3 regions of the Specibacter sp. NPDC078692 genome follow, and region 1 is predicted to be linked to each of the others. Evidence: riboswitches for the same ligand, from Rfam matches in the RefSeq annotation. Region 1 holds a riboswitch; each other region holds the start of a gene.

Region 1 (4,084 bases):
TTTGGTAGTTCCGCACAAGAACACCCAGCGTCCACCCAAAGTCCTCGTCGGGACTGGTGTGCGGCTGTGCGGCGGTTGCAGTGTTGCTCATGACACCCATCATAACGGACATCTACGCTTTACAACAGATCATATTTGAGTAAGATGATCTGTAGAGCAACACATATTCACGGAGAAGCCCGTGAGCCACCTCGCTGGCACGCTGGCGGGACCGCAGAAATAAGGAGCATTTCGTGGAACTAGGCGTTTACAGCTTTGGTGACGTACATCAAGATCCCGTCACGGGTGCGCAGGTCAGCCCGCAACAGCGCATGGCTGATCTCCTTGAACGCGCCCGGCTGGCCGACGAGGTAGGCCTTGACTACTTTGGGCTCGGCGAACATCATCGCCCCGAGTACGCCATCTCCTCTCCCGTCCCCGTGCTTGCTGCCGCCGCCGCGCAAACCAAGAACATCAAAGTAGGCTCCGCTGTCACGGTCTTGAGCACCGAGGACCCCGTCCGCGTCTACCAGCAGTTCGCCACCTTGGACCTGCTGTCGGGAGGCCGCGCGGAACTGACAGCGGGGCGTGGCTCCTTTATTGAGTCCTACCCGCTCTTCGGCGCCGACTTGAACGATTACGAGGAACTTTACGAAGAGAAGATCGCCCTATTGCTGGCGCTCAATGAGGCCGGCCGCAAGGAAGAGCCCATCACGTGGAGCGGCAAGTTCCGGCCCGCATTGGAGGACGCCACCATCTATCCTCGTCCCGTCAACAACAATCTGGACATCTGGATCGCCACGGGTGGCACCCCCAGCTCAACAGCACGGGCCGCAGCATTGGGCACCAACGTCATCTACGCACTGCTCGGCGGAGCCGTCAGCAACTTCGCCCGGCACGCGCAGCTCTTCCGGGCCGGAGCCGAGCAAGCCGGGCACGATGCCAAGGCACTCAAGGTGGGGGTCAGCGCCGTCGGACTTGTCAGTAAGAACAATGCCACGGAGACGTTTTACCCGTACTGGCGCCGAGTCATGGAGGACATTGCCCGCGAGCGCGGCTTCACCCCTCCCAACCGCATCAGCTACAACATGCAGACCGCACCGGCCGGCGCCATCTATACAGGTACCCCGGAACAGGTCGCCGAGAAGATCCTGCTCACGCATCAGCACATGGGCCACGACCGCCACATCCTGGAAATGGATTTCGCCTCGGTGCCGCAAACCGACGTCCTGAAGTCCATTGAACTCTTCGGCACCGAGGTCAAGCCCTTGATCGATGCAGAACTCCGCAACACAAAGAAGGTAAGCGCATGAGCCAGCAGTCCCCCGCCCTCCACGATCCGGCAACCACCACCATTGGCATCCTCGGCGCCGGAAAAGTAGGCACCGGCGTTGCCCGGCAGGCCATCAAGGCCGGCTACCGTGTGCTGATTGCCGCCTCCGGGGACCCGAAAAAGATCGACTTGATCGTCTCTGTCATGGCTCCCGGCGCCATCGCCGTCTCAGCGCAGGACGCCATGGAGCTCTCCGATTTGGTGGTGCTTTCGGTGCCGCTGCACAAATTCCGCACGCTGGATCCGGCCGCTCTTGCCGGCAAGCACGTCCTGGACACCATGAACTATTGGCGCGACACCAACGGCGATATGCCAGAGCTGGCCGAGGCGCGCTCCAGCTCGGAAATGGTGCACGCCCATCTTCCCGGCGCCCGGCTCGCGAAATCGCTGAACCACATTGGCTACCACGAGCTGGAGTTGGATGCCCGTGACGCCGGAGCCGCTGATCGCCGCGCGCTGGCCGTTGCCTCGGACGATCCCGAGACTCGCGCTATGGTGCTGAACTTCGTGGAGCACCTGGGGTTTGACGCGGTCGACGCCGGTCACCTCGCCCAAGGCGCTGCATTCGAACCGGACACCCCCATCTTCACCGGCACCTACGATGAGGCTGGGTTGCAGGCAGAACTTCTGGCACATGCCGCTACTGCACAAGCTGAGCTCAGCCCCGTCGCCTAGACGCCTTGACGCTTTGAAGCCTTGAAGCCTTGAAGCCTTGAAGCCTTGAAGCTTAGAGGCATAGGCGGCTATTCCTCTGGACACTTAGGTCTCTGGATCTGAGCCCGACGCTTGCCGGTGCGGTCGATTCCCTATGCTTTATCCTCGATCACGCACCGGCTAGCGCCGTCTGGACCAGCATCTAAATCAGCGCTCACACCTTGGTGATGAAGGTGCGGAACGGTGTCGGGTTACTGAATAGATCTTGGACGGGGCAACGCGCCTCCACGGTGCGGGCCAGTTCGTCATACCGTTCCTGTGTTTCCGGACCGCTGATGTTCACTGCCAGACGGATATCACTGAACCCCGGGCGCACGGTGTCATCCAGACCAAATAGGCCGCGCACGTCCAGATCCCCCTCGGCGTTGATGGTGATGTCATCCACCTGAATGCCGAGCTGCTCGGCGTACAGCCGGTACACCACAACTTGGCAGGAAATGATGGCACCCAACGCGTATTCCACCGGGCTGGCAGCCACGTCGTCGCCGGCCAACGCGGCGGGCTCGTCCACGGTGAATTGGTGCTTTCCGGAGCTGATGCGGGTGGCCACCGAACCCACGCCCACGCCGTCAACTTTGTAGGTCAGCTTTGCGCTATCCGGGTTGGCACCGATCCGCTGCGCCCATGCTGCACCGGCCTCGCCGAGGCGGGCTGAACGGAGGGCTGCGTCATCGATCGACGGGATAAAAGTTGATTCGCTAAGTGTTGCTTCACTCATGGTGGTGTCCTTCGTATGAAGGCGAGTGCGAGGCACTGCGCCATACTTACGCCAACGGCTGGTGTCGAAGGCGTCGAATCCTCACCTGGGGCACCCCACTATGGTTGCGAGGGTTGCCGTTCGACCGGCCAGGGCCGCATGGTCGAAACTCTTGATTCTGACTCTCAGTCTGCCTACCACTGGTCCCCGCGGGCAAGGATTCCGTCACACAGGGCAACATCACGACATCCATCCGTGAGTTATGGCCGTTTAGGGTGCTCTAAACAGCCATAACTCACGGATGAATTCGACATCAGGCTCCGCCGGGACAGGCAGGAGCGGAAGGCAGGTCCAGCAGCTCCGGAGGGCAGGTCCGTCCACCACCTAGAAGCAACTTAAGATGGATACATGAGCGCAACACTTGTGGCAAAGGACCTTTCCGGCGGCCACGCCCACCGCACCCTGTTCACTGGTCTCTCCTTCACGGTGGCCCCCGGCGACGTCATTGGCGTAGTCGGCGCCAACGGAGCCGGAAAATCAACACTTTTGAGCCTCCTCGCCGGCGCTGCAACCCCGCAAGGCGGCACCGTGAGCACAGCACCGCAGGACGCCTTCGTCGGATGGTTGTCGCAGGAGCATGAGCGACTCGACGGCGAGAGTATCGCCGCGTACATTGGCCGGCGCACCGGCTGCACCGCCGCCACTGAAGCCATGGAATCCTCCGCCGAAGCCCTGGGTTCCGGCAATTCCGCCGACGACGACCGCTACGCCACAGCTCTGGATCACTGGCTGGCGTGCGGCGCCGCAGACCTCGATGAGCGCATCCCAGCCACCCTGGCCGAGCTCGGTCTGGATGTTGGCCCCGAGGCCGCCATGACAGGGCTTTCTGGCGGGCAGGCCGCGCGCGTTGCCCTGGCCGCGCTCCTGTTGAGCCGCTTCGACATCGTGCTACTAGATGAGCCCACCAACGATCTGGATCTGGCCGGGCTGGCCCGGCTCGAGGAGTTCGTGAAGGGACTGCGTGGCGGGGTGGTGCTGGTGTCCCACGATCGTGAGTTCCTGGCTCGCACCATCACCTCCGTGGTGGAGCTGGATCTGGCACAGAACAAGGTGGGCGTGTACGACGGCGGCTACGATTCCTTCCTCGAGGAACGCGCCATCGCCAAACGCCACGCCCGGGAGGCCTATGACGAGTTCGCCGACAAAAAGGCTGACCTCGTGGGACGGGCCCGTGTACAGCGCGAATGGAGCTCCCAGGGCGTGCGCAACGCCATGAAAAAGAGCCCCGACAATGACAAGATTCGGCGCAAGGCGGCCAGCGAATCCAGCGAGAAGCAGGCGCAGAAGGTGCGGCAGATGGA
Region 2 (4,084 bases), on a different contig from region 1:
AGACTCTGATGGCCTCTTCGCTGGAGACCCTGCCCGCCATTGTTGCTGCGTGGGGAGCTATTGACCGTGACACGGTTGGTCCTGAAGACGATGAAGACTTCTCCGCCGTGAGAAAGTCCTTTCAGGAGCAATTACAGGGGATCGACCCTGCTGCCGCCGCTGCCAATGAATTTTGGGCGCTGTACACCGAGGAACTCACCAGCGAAGACTATGTGGACCTTGACGAGGACAACGCCGAAGAAGAGGAAGAGCAAAACGAGTCCGACTCTGGAGACAACGACAGGCCAAGCGCCAACGAATCATTCGTCGACGCCTGACCTGAGGGTGCGGTTGGTGCAGGCTCTCTAATGCCGTTCGCTTAGCACTTAGGACCAGCGTTGAACGGCCCATTTCTCGGCCAAGCCCAGCAAGGCATCCGTAGCCTTGCCGAGGACTGCCAACAGCACAATAGCCAGCAACAATCTGTCAGTACGGCCGTTATTTTGTGAATCGGTCAACAAGAATCCCAGCCCCATGGACGAAGCGATCAGCTCTGCCGCCACCAGGAACAGCCACGCTTGGGCTAGTGCCAGCCGGAGTCCGGAGAAGATGGACGGGACCACGGCCGGCAGCTGCACCGTGGTCAACAGCTTCAAGCCCTTGAGCCCGAATGCCCGTGCGGCCTCGACTAGGTTCTTATCCACATGGCGCAACGCCAGAGACACGGTGGTGAATATTGGGAAGAACGCACCAATAATAATCAGCGTGACCTTGGAGTCCTCACCAATCTTCATCCAGAGGATCAACAGCGGCACCCATGCCAAGGACGGTACGGCCCTGAGCGCGCCGATGGTGGGCCCCAGCAGAACCTCGGAGACCTTTGAAAGCCCCACAAGAGCTCCCAAAGAGACACCCAGCACGGCTCCGATCAGGAAGCCAAGGAGGACTCGCTGCGTGGAGATGGCAATGTGGCCGAACAGCTCATTGCGGGCAATGAGTTCTGTCCCGGCCTCCAATACTGATCGTGGCGAGGGTAGCTGGACCGGAGAGAAAATACCTGCCGCGGTACTGAGCTGCCAGGCGAGCAAAATGATGACCGGAAGAATGAGGCCCAAGCCCAACTTGACCCAGCCGCCAGCACCGCGAAGGATCCGGGGTGTTGGTGTTGGAGCGCCGGGCTTCAGCGTGGTGACGCCGACGGCGGTGAAACCTTCAACAGAAGTTGGCAGCACAGCGTTGCCTGTTGCCCCGGGGTTGCCTAGGTGGCTCATGCGGATTCCTTGATTGAATCAGGATTTGCCTTCAGCGCGAAGGAATCATCCAGCAGGGTCTCCAGAGCGGTGTCCACTTCGGCCTGCGTCTTGACGTCGCCGAGCTCAACAAAGGTGGGCCCAATCTTGGCCAAGACGGCGCGCTGCTTCTCGCCCGGAACTCCGGAGACATCCAGGTTGCTGCGCTCGAGAATCACGGTGGTGGCAACTGCTGGCTTCAGACCAGCGGCATCTGCCAGGATCTGAGCCGTTTCCTCAGGATTGGCCGCAGCCCAGATACGAGCCTTTTCATAAGCGTCCACCACGGTCTGTGCCAACTCGGGCTTGTCCTTGAGGAATGATTCGGTGGCGTTGAGGAATCCGTAGGTGTTGAAATCAAGGTTCCGGTAGAAGAGGGTGGCGCCTTCCTGCTCGGCTGTGGCCATGATGGGATCCAGACCAGACCACGCGTCTACTGAACCGTTCGCCAGAGCTGCTCTTCCGTCAGCGTGCTGGAGGTTCTCCACCGTCACGTCCTTGGTGCTCAGGCCGGCTTCTTCCAGGGCCTGGACTAGGAAGAAGTAGGGGTCGGTGCCCTTGGTCGCCGCCACGGACTTGCCCTTGAGATCAGCAACTTTGGTAATACCGGAGTCCTTGTTAGTGACTAGGGCCGCCCACTCAGGCTGGGAGTAGAGCGAGATTGTCTTGATGGGGGAGCGGTTGGCGCGTGCCAACAGCGCCGCGGAGCCTGCCGTGGAACCAACGTCGATGGCGCCAGCACGCAGTGCCTCATTGGCCTTGTTGGAACCAGCCGATTGCAACCACTTCACGGTGACGTTTTTCTCGGCCAGAGTTGCCTCCAGCCAGCCCTTCTCCTTGATAATCAGGCTGAGCGGGTTGTAGGTGGCGAAGTCGATGTTGAGTGTATCGGAGCCGCCCACCTTGCCAGCAGCGTCGGTGGCTGCATTCTCACCGGTGCAGCCGGCAAGGGCCAAAGCGGAAACGGCGGCTGTGAATCCGAGGAATGAGCGTCGGTTGAAAAGAGCTGAATTAGACATGGTGGTCCTTAAAATGGGTGTGCTGAAGAGTGAAAGAGAGAAAGTAAAAAGTAGCGGCTAGTGGCCGTCGACGCCGAGGCTGGTAAGCAGTGAGCTGCGCAGCCCGGCCAGTTCTGTTGATGCCCGGTCGCGGGGGCGTGTGCCGGGCACGTCCACGGTGCGCACAATGGTGCAACCGGGCTGGTCCGTGCCGTCGGAGCCCAACAGGATGATCCGGTCCGCGAGCTGCAATGCCTCATCTACGTCGTGAGTGACCAACAGAACCGTGGTCGGTTCTGCCGAATGGATATCCAGCAGCAGGTCCTGCATGGTGATTCTAGTCAGGGCATCCAGCGCGCCAAAGGGCTCGTCAAGCAATAGAACTCCAGGGTTGCGAGCCAAGGCGCGGGCCAAGGATGCGCGCTGGGCCATGCCGCCGGAGATTTCCCGCGGCCGGTGCCCGGCGAAGGCGGATAGACCCACCAGTTCCAACAGATTTTCCACCACGAGGCGGCTGCGGGCGGAGTCGGCTCCGGCAGGAACCCCGATCGCCACGTTGCTGGCGATCGACTTCCAGGGCAGGAGCCGAGGTTCCTGGAAGGCTACGGCACAGCGTGAATCAATGCCGGTTACGGCTGTTCCATCAATGCTCACGGAGCCGCTGCTGGGAGCGTCGAGTCCGGCAACGGCACGCAGGAGGGTGGATTTTCCGCAGCCAGAAGGTCCCAGTAGGGCTACGATTTCCCCGGCCTGAATGTCAAAGGAAACATCACGGAGCACGGTGTGGGTGCCGGCCTTGGAACTGAAAGACCTGCCAAGCCCATGAAAGGAAACCGGCATGGCCGCAGTGCCCTGGGGATCAGAAACTATTGTTGGTGGCGCCACTGGTTCGGCAGACACCGAGGGCGAAAGTAAAGCAGACATCACAACACTCCATCGTTCCTGGCGGTAGCACCCTGCCGGCGATGACTCCTTCTACAAAGGTGTCAACCAGGGTTGCTGCGGCGTCAATGAGCCAGATCTCTCGGCCGCTCGGGATGGTCATCTCAAGACTAGGACGTAGTGGTGTGCGGCAGAAATCGGCAAGCGGGTGGAGTTCGCGAAGCGTAACAATCGGTGGGAGGACTAGGCTCGTAACATGGCACACCTCAATGACCCGCAGCTCATCCGCCGGCTCTTGACCACACCCGGTCGCTGGGCTGTTGTGGGCTTGTCCGGTAATCCGCTGCGACCTGCCGTCGGTGTTTCCTTGTACCTCCAGCAGCACCTGGGCCAGGAGATCATCCCGGTGAGTTTGAAAGGCGATGACGTCCATGGTGCCAAGGGGTACAAAGCCTTGGCCGAGGTCCCCGGAACCATCGACGTGGTGGACTGTTTTGTAAATTCCACCCGGGTGGGTGATGTTGTAGACCAGGCCATCGCGGTGGGTGCCAAGGCTGTCTGGCTCCAGCTGGGCGTTATTGACGAGGACGCGGCCCAACGTGCACAAGCTGCAGGACTGGACGTGGTGATGAATACCTGTCCCAAGATTGAAGCCGCAAAACTCGGGTTGTAAGCGGCGCAGGCTGTGCTGAACGACGATCTTCAGAAATAAGGAAAGCTGCCATGCCCCGCCATCTTGACCTTTCACCCAGCCGTGGCCGTTGGGTGGCTTTTTCGGTGTTGCTCCTAGCGATTGCACTCGTGGCCACCGGCCTGTGGTGGGTCAACACCAACAGTTCAGCGCTGCCGGGCCCAGTAACTGCGCCAGCTACTACCGCGCCGCCCATAAGTACCCCCGTCGCAAGCAACCCGGTCACAAAAACTCCTCCCGAGAGA
Region 3 (4,084 bases), on a different contig from region 1:
CGGAAGCACCGCATGGTGTTCGGCGTTGGCCAAACAAGGGTGCATCTGGACCGTGTTGATGGCCTCGGTGAATTCCTAGAACTTGAAGTCACGCTCCAAGACGCATTGACATCTGACGCCGCCGTTGCCGAAGCTCACCGACTTATTGCTGCATTCGGAATCGATGAAAGTGCGCTCGTCAAGGGCGCCTATCTGGATCTTCTCAACGCCGAAAATGTCATATACCCCCACTAGAGGTGCTTTCCTGGGGCGAGATCCAACTCGGTGGATCGGGTGAGTGAATGTCCATAAACTTTGTTCCAATGACGCCCGCAGACGCTGAAGACGTCGTCAGTTTTCTGGCGCGCAACCGTTTCCCCTTCCGTGTTCAGGCAGCGCCGCATGCACCGGACGTACGGGCGGGGATTGCGAAGGGCCGCTTCTGGAATGAGGACACCCAGGGCTATTGGGTCACTCAGGACGAAAACCAGATCGGCATGGCGGCGCTTGAGGATTTGCAAGAAGACGACACCCCGCTTTTCGATCTGCGCCTAGAGGAATCCCATCGCGGCCAAGGCTTGGGGGTTCCCGTGCTCCGGGCACTCTGTGATTTGGTTTTTCACGCCATGCCGAACACTCGACGCTTCGAGGGCCAAACCAGAGAAGACAACATCGCCATGCGCAAGACTTTCCTCCGCGCAGGATTCGTCAAGGAAGCCCACTACCGTTTGGCCTGGCCCACCAGCGACGGCGGACATCTTGCCTCGATCGCTTACTCAATCCTGCGTCAGGACTGGGAGAACGGCACCGTGAGCCGCTTCGAATGGGAGGACCTCAAGTTCTAGAGTTCCGGCCGCACTAAGGCGAGGGGCCCCGGCCGAGGAACGATGGTTGGGGAGCGGGTGGGGATATGCTCGACACCATGACTGTTTTGGTGTTCCTAGACCCCGCCCATCCGCACGGCAGGCTGGCAGATCCCGCCCAGCCGAGCATTCTGGCCACGGACCAGGGCGTCACCCGCGGCGATGGCATCTTCGAATCGATGCTGGCCGTGGACGGCGCAACTCGCAAAATTCAAGCTCATCTTGACCGGCTCGCCACATCCGCCCGCACCATGGACTTGGAGATTCCGGCTGCGGAGCTGTGGCAAGCCGCCATCACGACGGCGCTCACGGCTTACTCCGTCAGCGATGCCGCCGCTACCGGCGAGCCAGGTCAATGTGTGGTGAAGCTGGTCGTCACCCGCGGGCCCGAGGGCGCCAACTCCCCCACAGCCTGGGTTACGGTCAGCCCAGTCTCGCTCGCACTGGCCGCACAACGCGCCAAGGGCTTGGACGTCCTACTACTGGAGCGCGGCTACGACAGCGACATTTCTGCCCGCGCACCGTGGCTACTGATGGGCGCCAAAACCCTTTCCTACGCCGTCAATATGGCGGCCTTGCGCCACGCCCATAGCCAAGGCGCCGATGACGTGATCTTTACCAGCGGCGACCAGCTCGTACTGGAAGGGCCGACGTCGTCGGTACTTTTGGCACACATCTCCGACGACTCCGGCGTGCCAGTCAAGCGACTCATCACGCCCCATCTGGACACCGGAATCCTGCCCGGCACCACGCAAGGCGCCCTCTTTGCAGCCGCAAAAGCCGCAGGCTGGGAGCTGGGTTACGGGCCTGTTACTCCGGCTGATCTGCTGGATGCCGATGCCGTGTGGTTGATTTCCAGCCTGCGTCTGTTGGCTCCCGTTAACACCATTGACGGCCAAGAGATTGGCACGCCGGAGATCCGTTCGGAGTTGACAGCGGAACTTTCAAGGCTTCTCGCACAGACCCTCTAACTGCCGAGTTAAACCGCAGAAGCTGCCACTGCCCGCCGGGCCGAGCGCCCGCTCAGCCAATTACCCAACCACATGATCAGAAATGTCATGGCCACGAAGGCCACGGCGATGATGAGGCAAGTCAGCAGGACGGGACCATATCCGCCGTCGGACGGGTTGAGGAAGGGGTAGGCGTACCAGGTGATGGCCGCGCCGCGAATGATCGAATACGCCAAATACGCCAGCGGGAACGCGATGGCGACGAGCACGCGTTTGTAGGCGATGGGGTGGCGCGGCGGGGTGATGAGCCAGTCGGCCACGATCGCCACAGGCATCACATAGTGCAGCCACGTGTTGATCCAGGGCAGGAGCGAACCCAAATCCACATCGCGCAGCAGGGCGCTGAAGACGATTCCCACCAACGCCATGCACACCACGGAAATGCAGCGCAACAGCGCCCACGCGGGTCCCAGATCCTTGCCGCGCCAGCTCAGCACCGACTCCACCACCAGCACCACGGCGGCAAAAATATTGGAGAGGTTGGTGAAATAGCTGAAGAAGTTCAGCACGCTGAAGCCGTGGCCAATGTGAATGCCCAGCTGGATTCCCACGGCGACCAAGGTCACCGCGCCAAAGAGGAAACGGACGGCGATGAAGGCGCGGCTGAGGCTCATGGATTCATACTGTCAGCTCATGGGCTGCGCGTCTGTAGTGCTGCCGTCATTTTGCGCCATACATGCACTTCTTAGGGTCCCAAGGGGCGGTGGATGTGTTAGTTTCAAAGGGAGTAATGAGTGCCAGTGTCAAGCCCTGACTTGCTGGCCGGCAACCCTCTTTCCGGCGGGGTGCCTCAGGTGACTACTCGGCAAACCCAGCTTCCACGGCTGAAGTTTGCAAGCGCGAACCCCGGTGCGGTAACTCAATGTCCAAATTTTTTGAGCACCGTCCTCAGCTCTCGCTTGCAGCCTTGCGGCCACTTGCAATGAGGAGAGAACATGTCCGCGGACGAATCACCCCTGGCCTACCGGCTCATCACCGGTCCCGACGATCGCTCCTTCTGCGAGCGCATCTCAGCAGCCCTCGACGAAGGCTATGTGCTTCACGGAGGGCCGGCCGTCACCTTTAATGGCACGAACGTGATCTGCGCCCAGGCCGTGATCCTCCCCCAGGCAGTTGCCAGTAGCGACGCCGCCGTGGCTAACGCAGTGGACGATCTGGACGCCGAGCTGGAGTTCGACGGCGAGGGCATCGCGTGAGCTACGCAGGGGATCTGGCCCCGGCAACAGCTTGGGAACACCTAGCTGCCGGAGCCACCCTGGTGGATGTGCGCACCGAAGGTGAATGGACGCATATTGGCGTCCCCGACGTTTCCGCGCTGAACTCCGAACCGGTCTTCATCCAGTGGAATCTGTCTGACGGCACCAACAACCCCCAGTTCCTGGAACAGCTACAGGCCGCAGTGCCCGCCGAGAAGCCGCTGGTTTTGCTGTGCCGTTCGGGCGTCCGATCCATCGCGGCGGCCGAGGCAGCAACTGCGGCCGGCTACACGGCGTACAACGTACTCGAGGGATTCGAGGGTCAACCCGACCGCTTCGGCGACCGTGTCCTGAACGGTTGGAAAAACCGCAATCTACCCTGGTACTAACGCCTTTCCTCGGAACGCGGCATGCGGAACGCCGCGTCCCGCGCGTCTGCACTGTGCCATCGCATGCCAGCATCCAGCCTCCTCACTCACCAGCGAATGCCAAGGACAAGTAATTGAGCAACTTTAACGAGCACGCAGCCACCTGGTCCCCGGACACGGCTGCCGTGCGCGGCGGGCTTGACCGCACCAACTTCCAAGAGACCTCCGAGGCCCTGTTTCTGAACTCCGGCTTTGTGTACGAATCCGCCGAGGCCGCCGAGGCGTCCTTCACCGGAGAAGTGGACCGTTTTGTGTACTCGCGGTACGGCAACCCGTCCGTGGCCACGTTTCAGGAACGGTTGCGGCTACTCGAAGGCAAAGAAGCGTGCTTTGCGACGGCGTCCGGCATGTCCGCCGTATTCACCGCTTTGGGTGCCTTGTTGGGTGCCGGGGACCGGGTGGTGGCGTCGCGCTCACTGTTCGGCTCCTGCTTTGTGATACTGAATGAGCTGCTCCCGCGCTGGGGTGTGGAGACGGTGTTCGTTGACGGACCGGATCTGGATCAGTGGCGCGAGGCGTTGAGTGTGCCCACCACGGCCGTCTTCTTTGAATCCCCATCCAACCCCATGCAGGAAATTGTGGATGTTCAGGCCGTGTGCGATCTAGCC

The links. Region 1 has a riboswitch for S-adenosylmethionine ahead of AB0O97_RS07660 (OsmC family protein). Riboswitches for the same ligand answer to the same signal wherever they lie in the genome.
Region 2: linked by a shared signal. The riboswitch ahead of AB0O97_RS15525 (ABC transporter ATP-binding protein) and the one ahead of AB0O97_RS07660 (OsmC family protein) in region 1 are both predicted to bind S-adenosylmethionine.
Region 3: linked by a shared signal. The riboswitch ahead of AB0O97_RS02160 (DUF1737 domain-containing protein) and the one ahead of AB0O97_RS07660 (OsmC family protein) in region 1 are both predicted to bind S-adenosylmethionine.

What each region holds. Positions count from the first base shown of each region.
Region 1 covers NZ_JBFBLV010000008.1:2,641-6,724, reverse strand. Annotated here, with positions in the region: gene AB0O97_RS07675 (MarR family winged helix-turn-helix transcriptional regulator) at 1-91, opposite strand, end outside; gene AB0O97_RS07670 (LLM class flavin-dependent oxidoreductase) at 234-1,292, shown strand; gene AB0O97_RS07665 (NAD(P)-binding domain-containing protein) at 1,289-1,987, shown strand; gene AB0O97_RS07660 (OsmC family protein) at 2,181-2,744, opposite strand; SAM riboswitch class IV at 2,782-2,901, opposite strand; gene AB0O97_RS07655 (ABC-F family ATP-binding cassette domain-containing protein) at 3,132-4,084, shown strand, end outside.
Region 2 covers NZ_JBFBLV010000025.1:31,056-35,139, forward strand. Annotated here, with positions in the region: gene AB0O97_RS15510 (SUKH-4 family immunity protein) at 1-317, shown strand, start outside; gene AB0O97_RS15515 (ABC transporter permease) at 366-1,250, opposite strand; gene AB0O97_RS15520 (aliphatic sulfonate ABC transporter substrate-binding protein) at 1,247-2,287, opposite strand; gene AB0O97_RS15525 (ABC transporter ATP-binding protein) at 2,345-3,106, opposite strand; SAM riboswitch class I at 3,197-3,310, opposite strand; gene AB0O97_RS15530 (CoA-binding protein) at 3,405-3,821, shown strand; gene AB0O97_RS15535 (polysaccharide deacetylase family protein) at 3,872-4,084, shown strand, end outside.
Region 3 covers NZ_JBFBLV010000002.1:155,451-159,534, forward strand. Annotated here, with positions in the region: gene AB0O97_RS02140 (class IV adenylate cyclase) at 1-234, shown strand, start outside; gene AB0O97_RS02145 (GNAT family protein) at 303-824, shown strand; gene AB0O97_RS02150 (aminodeoxychorismate lyase) at 902-1,813, shown strand; gene AB0O97_RS02155 (Pr6Pr family membrane protein) at 1,822-2,466, opposite strand; SAM riboswitch class IV at 2,579-2,698, shown strand; gene AB0O97_RS02160 (DUF1737 domain-containing protein) at 2,788-3,048, shown strand; gene AB0O97_RS02165 (rhodanese-like domain-containing protein) at 3,045-3,437, shown strand; gene AB0O97_RS02170 (O-succinylhomoserine sulfhydrylase) at 3,551-4,084, shown strand, end outside.